Regions from separate parts of the Enterobacter sp. Taxon_2 genome, predicted to be linked through region 2. Evidence: predicted binding sites of a transcription regulator. Region 2 holds the regulator's gene; each other region holds the start of a gene.

Region 1 (3,275 bases), 1.6 Mb from region 2:
GTAGACCTGATCACCCACCAGCGGATGGGTAATGTGGGCCATATGCACACGGATCTGGTGAGTACGCCCGGTTTCCAGACGCAGACGCAGGCGCGTATGAATACGGAAGTGTTCCATAATGCGATAGTGCGTCACCGCCGGTTTACCCATTGGATGCACCGACATATGGGTACGCTTGGTTGGGTGACGGCTGATAGGCTCTTCTACCGTCCCGCCAGAGGTCATATGCCCAATGGCTACTGCCTCATACTCACGGGTGATTTCGCGTAGCTGCAGCGACTCCACCAGACGGGTCTGAGCAGGAACGGTCTTCGCCACCACCATCAAACCCGTGGTGTCTTTATCCAGACGGTGCACGATGCCCGCGCGCGGGACATCCGCGATCGGCGGATAGTAATGGAGAAGTGCGTTGAGTACCGTACCGTCAGGGTTCCCCGCGCCCGGATGAACAACCAGGTCGCGTGGCTTGTTGATCACCAGAATGTCATCATCTTCATAGACGATGTCCAGTGGGATATCCTGCGGCTCGAAGCGGATTTCCTCTTCGATTTCAGCATTGATGGCGACAGCTTCCCCACCTAACACTTTCTCTTTTGGTTTGTCCCAGATCTTGCCGTTTACCAGCACGCGCTGGTCAAGGATCCATTCTTTTATGCGTGAACGCGAATAATCAGGGAACAATTCGGCCAAAGCCTGATCTAAGCGTTGACCGAGCTGATTTTCGGAGACTGTTGCGGTGAGTTCTACTCGTTGTGCCATAAACTGCTTCTTCGTTTAACGTTGGGTTTTACGGCTTTGCCGTTTAATATAGTGTGCTATTGTAGCTGGTCTTAATCGGGAGCAGGAACAGAGTTTCTCCCGGACAAACATTTGAGGAAAGTCAAAACGTCATGACGCGCATGAAATATCTGGTGGCAGCGGCCACGTTGAGCCTGGCTTTGGTGGGCTGCTCCGGTTCAAATGAACAGGTCCCTGACAATCCGCCGAATGAAATCTATGCGACTGCACAACAAAAGTTGCAGGACGGTAACTGGAAACAGGCGATAACGCAACTGGAAGCGTTGGATAATCGCTATCCATTTGGTCCGTATTCGCAGCAGGTACAGTTAGATCTCATCTACGCATACTATAAAAATGCCGATCTGCCGCTGGCTCAGGCAACCATCGATCGTTTCATGCGTCTGAACCCGACTCATCCTAACATCGACTACGTGATGTACATGCGCGGTCTTACCAACATGGCGCTGGACGACAGTGCGCTGCAGGGCTTCTTCGGCGTGGATCGTTCCGACCGTGACCCACAGCATGCGCGTGATGCCTTCAATGACTTCTCCAAACTGGTGCGCGGCTATCCGAACAGTCAGTACGTGACCGACGCCACCAAGCGTCTGGTGTTCCTGAAAGATCGTCTGGCGAAATATGAATACTCCGTAGCGGAATACTATACCCGCCGTGGCGCATGGGTTGCCGTGGTTAACCGCGTAGAAGGTATGCTGCGAGATTATCCGGATACTCAGGCAACGCGCGACGGCCTGAAGCTGATGGAAAATGCTTACCGTCAGATGCAGATGACCGCTCAGGCTGAAAAAGTGGCGAAAATCATCGCCGCGAACAGCAGCAACACCTGATTTTGCCTCAATGCAAAACGGCAGCCCGAAGGCTGCCGTTTTTTTATTCGTTTCTGAGCGTCGCTGAAGCGCGTTAGCCTCAACACATCCTGTCAACTATGGCCCCAATTTATGCCTTCTACAAGGTAAATCTCACCTCTTCCTGCCCTGCCTCACAAAAAAGATTCCCTGACAAAAACCGACAAAATAACGTGATCTAAATCACACATTTTGACATTAGGTCGGGTATGCTGGAATCACCAAGACGGAAAGACAAGAGGTAAAATTTATGACAATGAACATTACCAGTAAACAAATGGAAATTACTCCGGCAATTCGCCAGCACGTCGCAGACCGTCTCGCCAAACTGGATAAATGGCAAACACATTTGATTAATCCACATATCATCCTGTCCAAGGAGCCGCAGGGTTTCATCGCTGACGCAACTATCAATACTCCAAACGGCCATCTGGTCGCCAGCGCAAAACACGAGGATATGTACACCGCTATTAACGATTTGATCAACAAGCTGGAACGGCAGCTCAATAAAGTGCAACACAAAGGTGAAGCCCGTCGCGCCGCAACATCGGTGAAAGACGCCAGCTTCGCGGAAGAAGTTGAAGAAGAGTAATCCTTTAAATTGAGTGTACCGCCAACGCGCCTTCGGGCGCGTTTTTTGTTTTTTATTGACAGGGTGAAAACAGTACGGGTACTTTAACGGTATCACTCACAGGATGACTTTATGAAACTTACGCCGTTCTTCTTCGCATTCTTTTTTACCTTCCCCTGACCGGGAGGCGTTTCGTCGTGTGATAAAGAATGCGAAGACGAACAACAAGGCCTCCCACACCGGGGGGCCTTTTTTATTGATAACGATAAAATGAGACAGGCAACACTATGACACCGGAAAACCCGTTACTGGATCTGCGCGTAAAAATCAGCGCGCTGGATGAGAAACTGCTGGCGCTGCTGGCCGAACGCCGTACTCTTGCCGTTGAAGTGGGCAAAGCCAAACTGGACTCCCATCGCCCGGTTCGTGATATCGACCGCGAGCGGGATCTGCTGGAGCGTCTGATCCAGCTCGGTAAAGCGCATCACCTCGATGCCCACTACATTACCCGGTTGTTCCAGCTCATCATCGAAGACTCCGTTCTGACCCAGCAAGCGCTACTCCAGCAGCATCTCAATAAAACCAATCCGCACTCTGCGCGTATCGCCTTCCTCGGGCCGAAGGGCTCTTATTCTCACCTGGCCGCACGTCAGTATGCCGCACGCCATTTCGAAGAGTTTATCGAGAGCGGCTGTGCGAAGTTTGCCGACATTTTTAACCAGGTCGAAACCGGCCAGGCGGATTACGCCGTGGTGCCGATTGAAAACACCAGCTCCGGCGCCATCAACGACGTCTACGACTTGCTGCAGCACACCAGCCTGTCGCTGGTCGGCGAGCTGACGATCCCTATCGATCACTGCGTGCTGGTCTCCGGCTCAACGGACCTGAACACGATCGAAACGGTCTACAGCCACCCGCAGCCGTTCCAGCAGTGCAGCCAGTTCCTGAACCGCTATCCGAACTGGAAAATTGAGTACACCGAGAGCACCTCGGCGGCGATGGAAAAAGTGGCGCAGGCGAACTCCCCCACCGTCGCGGCGCTCGGCAGCGAAGCGGGC
Region 2 (3,275 bases):
GTCCGGCGCAATGGCCGAAAGCACGTTGCCCAGGGTGAAAATCGCCATCAGGAAAATCAGCGCATTGCGGCGCGCGCGGTGCGAAAGGAGAAGCGTCATCAGCGGCGCCCCCACCATCACGCCGATAGCATAGGCGCTGATTAACATCCCTGCCGCAGGGATCGAGACGTCCACGCCGCGGGCGATGACGGGCAGTAACCCCATCGGGGAGAATTCAGTGGTGCCAATCCCAAAAGCGCCAATCGCCAGGGCCAGCAGGGGAAAATTGATTTTCATGCGTCAACTCCGGATGCCGTGTCATGTGGTGACACAGAACAAAGAAGCGGAAAGCATGACATCAATCACAAAAAATGAGAAGTTAACAAAATGGCAAAAGATTTTTGCCAGAGAAGTAACAATCGGGTCGATCGGGAGGGAGAAGACTCTCCCTCCGCGTAAATCAGTGCAGCGCAGCCGTCAGACCGGCCGCGACAATCAGAGCCAGCACAATAACGGTGGTGAACAGCGAAAACTTCAGATCGGAACTCATCAATTTTTCTCCTTTTAATCCCCCCACGAAAAGTGAGCCTGCTCATTTTTGCATAATTTACGTCAAAAATCTTCCTGGATTTAGGCTGATAAACACTTTACCTCTTCCCCTTTTCATCAAGATAGGACAAAATTCCACGCTAAATTTATTAGCGTACCGGCCATTGACCCCCTCCTGACGTCCCGTGTCGTTTTCCCGGCGTGCCGCAATTCAAGATTGCGTGATAAGGGTGAGAGAAGGCAAACGTTTACCTTCAAGTTTTTCAGGAGCTTAGGATATGGTCTGGAGTGACATTTAATGGCAACAATTAAAGACGTAGCAAAACGCGCAAACGTTTCCACTACAACCGTATCACATGTAATTAACAAAACCCGCTTTGTGGCGGAAGAGACGCGCAACGCCGTCTGGGCAGCGATCAAAGAGCTGCACTATTCGCCAAGTGCGGTTGCGCGCAGCCTCAAGGTTAATCACACCAAGTCCATTGGATTGCTGGCCACCAGCAGTGAAGCGGCCTATTTTGCCGAGATCATTGAAGCGGTTGAGAAAAACTGCTTCCAGAAAGGTTATACCCTGATTCTGGGCAACGCGTGGAACAGCATTGAAAAACAGCGCGCCTACCTGTCGATGATGGCGCAAAAGCGCGTTGATGGCCTGCTGGTAATGTGTTCCGAGTACCCGGAATCCGTGCTGTCGATGCTCGAAGAGTATCGCCATATTCCCATGGTGGTCATGGACTGGGGTGAAGCGCGCGCGGATTTCACTGATTCCGTTATCGATAACGCTTTTGAAGGCGGCTATATGGCCGGTCGTTATCTGATCGAACGCGGTCACCGCGAGATTGGCGTGATCCCCGGTCCGCTGGAGCGCAACACCGGCGCGGGCCGTCTGGCCGGTTTTATGAAAGCGATGGAAGAAGCGCTGATCAACGTGCCGGAAAACTGGATTGTGCAGGGCGACTTTGAGCCGGAGTCGGGCTACCGCGCAATGCAGCAGATCGTCTCCCAGCCACACCGTCCGACCGCCGTTTTCTGCGGGGGTGACATCATGGCAATGGGCGCGCTCTGCGCTGCCGACGAGCTGGGTCTGCGCGTACCGCAGGATATTTCCGTGATCGGGTATGACAACGTGCGTAACGCGCGTTTCTTCACGCCAGCGTTGACCACCATTCATCAGCCGAAAGATTCGCTGGGCGAAACGGCCTTCAATATGCTGATGGACAGGATCGTCAACAAACGTGAAGAGTCGCAGTCCATTGAAGTTCACCCGCGTCTTATCGAACGCCGTTCCGTTGCGGACGGTCCGTTCCGCGATTACCGTCGTTAATCGCTTTACGGGGCCAGCTATGCTGGCTCCCGTAACCATTCCCGATTTAGCGTTTCGCTGTCTCCCAGATAATCCAGCAGCCAGGCCATCGCAGGCGAGACATCACTTTGCTGCCAGGTCAGGCAGCAGGCCGCATCCGGGAACGGATTCTCCAGCGTCAGCTCAACCCACTCTCCGGTATCGATGCGCGGACGCGCGAAATGAACGGGCACCATCGCGACGCACAGTCCGGCGCTGAGGCACGTCGCCGACGATTCCCAGTCAGGGGCTACCACCCGCCGCTGGTTGTCCAGAAGCCAGGTGATACGCTTGGGCAATGAACGGGAGGTATCCTCCAGCACCAGCGACGGCCAGTTGCGCAGCGTATCATCGCTGAGCGGCCCCTCCATCACCGCCAGCGGATGATCGCTTGCCACCACGCACTTCCAGCTCAGCATGCCCATATCGCGAAAGGCGTAACGTCCCCCGACCGGGATCGCCTGCGTGGCCCCGATTGCCATCTCTGCCCTGCCGTCCGCCAGCGCATCCCAGACGCCGTTGAACACCTCCTGCGAGACCCGCAGCTCGACATCTGAAAAATGACGATAGAAATCGACGATCATCTGCCGGGTACGTTCCGGCTTAACGATGTTATCCACCGCGATGGAAAGATGCCCCCGCCAGCCGTTAGCGATCTGCTGACACTGTTCGCGGGTGATCTGCATTTTTTTGATAACAGAACGCCCTTCCTTCAAAAACCACGCCCCGGCGGGCGTTAATTCCACATCACGATGGCGCCGCTCAAACAGCGGAACCGCCAGCCACTCCTCCAGCTGACGCACCGTGTAGCTGATGGCCGAAGGGACGCGGTGCAACTCCTGCGCTGCACCGCTAAAGCTGCCGTTACGCGCGACAGCATCGACCACTTCAAGAGAATAATCTGACCACATTTTCTGCCTGCAAAAAATTTGAATGCACCCGCCAAATATTAGCGTTTCACAAGCGGCTTTGCACTCCCTACACTCTGCGCCAACGTACACCTGCCTCCTCAGGAGAATAAGAGAATGCAACCCAGGAAAGGATTTTTAGTCTGGCTCGGCGGCTTAAGCGTGCTGGGCTTTTTGGCCACCGACATGTACCTGCCCGCGTTTGCCGCCATGCAGGAAGATTTGCAAACCCCTGCGGCGGCCATCAGCGCCAGCCTGAGCCTGTTCCTTGCCGGTTTCGCTTTCGCGCAGCTGCTGTGGGGACCGCTCTCGGATCGCTTTGGTCGTAAACCGGTACTGCTGCTGGGTCTGGCCATTTTTGCCGTGGGCTGCCTGGGGATGCTGTGGGTGCGCGATGCCACCTGGCTGCTGGTGCTGCGCTTTATTCAGGCCGTGGGCGTCTGTGCTGCGGCGGTGACCTGGCAGGCACTGGTGACCGACTACTATCCGGCTAACCG
Region 3 (3,275 bases), 950 kb from region 2:
TCCGGACGCTGAATATTCAGGGCGTCGAAATCTTTGTGCATCTCGACGATCATGCGATCGACCAGCGCAACAAAGCTTTCGCCGTTCTCATTAGCGCGCTTGATGATTTTATCGTCGATGTCGGTGATATTACGCACGTATTTCAGGGTATAGCCCAGAAAACGCAGGTAGCGTGACACCACGTCAAAAGCGACAAAGGTACGGCCATGGCCAATGTGACAGAGATCGTAAACCGTAATACCACACACGTACATGCCGACTTCCCCGGCATGGATAGGTTTAAATTCCTCTTTTTGGCGCGTCATTGTATTAAAGATTTTTAACATCGAAGATTCCATATAAACACGTGTGTGGTTGAAAACCGGCTATTCTACCCGTAATTCAAACCCGAAGCAGCACACAATGCAAGGTGATCGCATCCTGTGGTTATGCTATAACAAGCCCCTATAGATGACCCGAACGCGGGTCGACGTACCACAATAACGGAACAGGATGCAAAAATGGTTACTTTCCACACTAATCATGGCGATATCGTAATCAAAACCTTTGATGACAAAGCGCCTGAAACAGTTAAAAACTTCCTGGACTACTGCCGCGAAGGTTTCTACAACAACACCATTTTCCACCGCGTGATCAACGGTTTTATGATCCAGGGCGGCGGTTTCGAACCTGGCATGAACCAGAAAGCCACTAAAGAGCCGATCAAGAACGAAGCGAACAACGGCCTGAAAAACACCCGCGGCACGCTGGCGATGGCGCGTACTCAGGCGCCTCACTCTGCTACTGCACAGTTCTTCATTAACGTGGCTGACAACGACTTCCTGAACTTCTCCGGCGAAAGCCTGCAGGGTTGGGGCTACTGCGTATTCGCAGAAGTGGTTGAAGGTATGGACGTGGTTGACAAGATCAAAGCCGTCTCTACTGGCCGCAGCGGTATGCACCAGGACGTTCCTAAAGAAGACGTTGTGATTACAAGCGTGACCGTCAGCGAGTAATTCGTGGCGACACTCTTTATTGCGGATCTGCATCTGCAAACAGAAGAACCGGCGATAACCGCCGGTTTTCTGCGTTTTTTACGCGGTGAAGCGAAAAGCGCCGATGCGCTGTACATCCTGGGCGACCTCTTTGAAGCCTGGATTGGCGACGACGACCCTAACCCGCTGCACCGTGAAATGGCTTCGGCCATTAAAGCGCTGGTGGATTCCGGCGTCCCCTGCTACTTCATTCACGGCAACCGTGATTTTCTGATCGGCAAGCGCTACGCCCGCGAAAGCGGCATGACGCTGCTGCCAGAAGAGCAGGTACTTAACCTTTATGGCCGCAAGGTGCTGATCATGCACGGCGACACGCTCTGCACTGACGATACCGGCTACCTGGCGTTTCGCGCCAAAGTCCACACCCCGTGGATCCAAACGCTGTTCCTCGCCCTGCCGCTGTTTATCCGCAACCGTATCGCCGCCAGAATGCGCGCGGGCAGTAAAGCCGCCAACAGCAGCAAATCCATGACCATCATGGACGTTAATCCTCAAGCGGTGGTCAACGTGATGGAAAAACATGGCGTGCAGTGGTTGATCCACGGGCATACTCATCGTCCTGACGTGCATTCCCTTATCGCCAACGGCGAACCGGCCCATCGCGTGGTGTTGGGTGCCTGGCACGCCGAGGGGTCGATGGTCAAAGTCACCCCGGAAGGCGTCGAACTGATCGCTTTTCCGTTTTAACGTTTTCTCGTCGTTTCGCTTATTTCTCAGCCACGCAACCGTTTTCCTTGCCCGTATAACATGCTATTCTCTGTGCCCTCGAAAGCAGTGTGTTTCGCACCACAGGAGTTTTAAGACGCATGTCTTCCCGCAATAATCCGGCGCGTGTCGCCATCGTGATGGGGTCCAAAAGCGACTGGGCTACCATGCAGTTCGCCGCCGAAATCTTTGAAATCCTGAATGTTCCGCACCACGTCGAAGTGGTCTCCGCGCACCGTACACCGGACAAACTGTTCAGCTTCGCCGAAAGCGCCGAAGAGAACGGTTATGAGGTGATCATTGCCGGTGCGGGCGGCGCAGCACACCTGCCGGGCATGATTGCCGCCAAAACCCTGGTGCCGGTTCTGGGCGTCCCGGTACAAAGCGCCGCGTTAAGCGGTGTGGATAGCCTCTACTCCATCGTCCAGATGCCGCGCGGTATTCCTGTCGGGACGCTGGCGATTGGCAAAGCGGGCGCGGCGAACGCTGCCCTGTTGGCCGCGCAGATCCTGGCGACGCACGATAAAGCGTTACATCAGCGTCTGGCGGAGTGGCGTAAAACCCAGACCGACGAAGTGCTGGATAATCCGGACCCGCGGGGTGCGGCATGAAGCAGGTTTGCGTCCTCGGTAACGGCCAGTTAGGCCGCATGCTGCGTCAGGCCGGTGAGCCGCTGGGTATTGCCGTCTGGCCCGTCGGGCTGGACGCTGAACCTGAAGCCGTACCGTTCCACCAGAGCGTGATCACCGCCGAGATCGAACGCTGGCCGGAAACCGCACTGACCCGCGAGCTGGCGCGTCATAACGCTTTCGTGAACCGCGACGTGTTCCCGATCATTGCCGACCGTCTGACGCAAAAGCAGCTGTTCGACAAACTCGGCCTGCCGACCGCGCCGTGGCAGCTCCTGTCCGATAAAAGCGAGTGGAATGATGTTTTCGCGATGCTGGGCGAGCTGGCCATCGTGAAGCGCCGCGTGGGCGGCTACGACGGCCGTGGCCAGTGGCGTCTGCGCGCAGACGACACTGCCGAGCTGCCGGACGACTGCTACGGCGAATGCATCGTTGAGCAGGGCATCAACTTTAGCGGTGAAGTGTCGCTGGTTGGCGCACGCGGGCACGACGGACATACCGTCTTTTATCCGCTGACGCATAACCTGCATCAGGACGGTATTCTGCGCACCAGCGTCGCCTTCCCGCACGCCAATGCTGAGCAGCAGGCGCAGGCAGAAGAGATGCTTTCTGCCATCATGCACGAACTCGGATATGTGGGCGTCATGGCGATGGAGTGCTTTATCACCCCGTCCGGTCTGCTGATCAACGAACTTGCGCCGCGCGTACACAACAGCGGCCACTGGACGCAAAACGGCGCGTCCATCAGCCAGTTCGAACTGCACCTGCGCGCGATCACCGACCTGCCGCTGCCGCAGCCGGTGGTGGACAGCCCGTCGGTGATGATCAACCTGATCGGCACCGATCTGAACTACGACTGGCTGAAGCTGCCGCTGGTGCATCTGCACTGGTATGACAAAGAGGTTCG

Evidence for each region. The regulator PurR, encoded in region 2, represses purine synthesis genes. The targets are predictions, from matches to a motif close to CANGCAAACGTTTGCNTG.
Region 1: the regulator PurR is predicted to act here: its motif matches at 1,782-1,799, upstream of raiA (ribosome-associated translation inhibitor RaiA).
Region 3: the regulator PurR is predicted to act here: its motif matches at 1,753-1,770, upstream of purE (5-(carboxyamino)imidazole ribonucleotide mutase).

What each region holds. Positions count from the first base shown of each region.
Region 1 covers NZ_CM178024.1:3,698,831-3,702,105, forward strand. The annotation lists gene rluD (23S rRNA pseudouridine(1911/1915/1917) synthase RluD) at 1-759, opposite strand, end outside; gene bamD (outer membrane protein assembly factor BamD) at 891-1,628, shown strand; gene raiA (ribosome-associated translation inhibitor RaiA) at 1,897-2,238, shown strand; Phe leader region at 2,349-2,474, shown strand; gene pheL (pheA operon leader peptide PheL) at 2,350-2,397, shown strand; gene pheA (bifunctional chorismate mutase/prephenate dehydratase) at 2,505-3,275, shown strand, end outside.
Region 2 covers NZ_CM178024.1:2,055,521-2,058,795, reverse strand. The annotation lists gene AC4IC4_RS09755 (MFS transporter) at 1-276, opposite strand, end outside; gene cydH (cytochrome bd-I oxidase subunit CydH) at 440-529, opposite strand; gene purR (HTH-type transcriptional repressor PurR) at 827-1,852, shown strand; gene punR (DNA-binding transcriptional activator PunR) at 1,870-2,781, opposite strand; gene punC (purine nucleoside transporter PunC) at 2,896-3,275, shown strand, end outside.
Region 3 covers NZ_CM178024.1:1,104,040-1,107,314, reverse strand. The annotation lists gene cysS (cysteine--tRNA ligase) at 1-326, opposite strand, end outside; gene ppiB (peptidylprolyl isomerase B) at 501-995, shown strand; gene lpxH (UDP-2,3-diacylglucosamine diphosphatase) at 999-1,721, shown strand; gene purE (5-(carboxyamino)imidazole ribonucleotide mutase) at 1,841-2,350, shown strand; gene purK (5-(carboxyamino)imidazole ribonucleotide synthase) at 2,347-3,275, shown strand, end outside.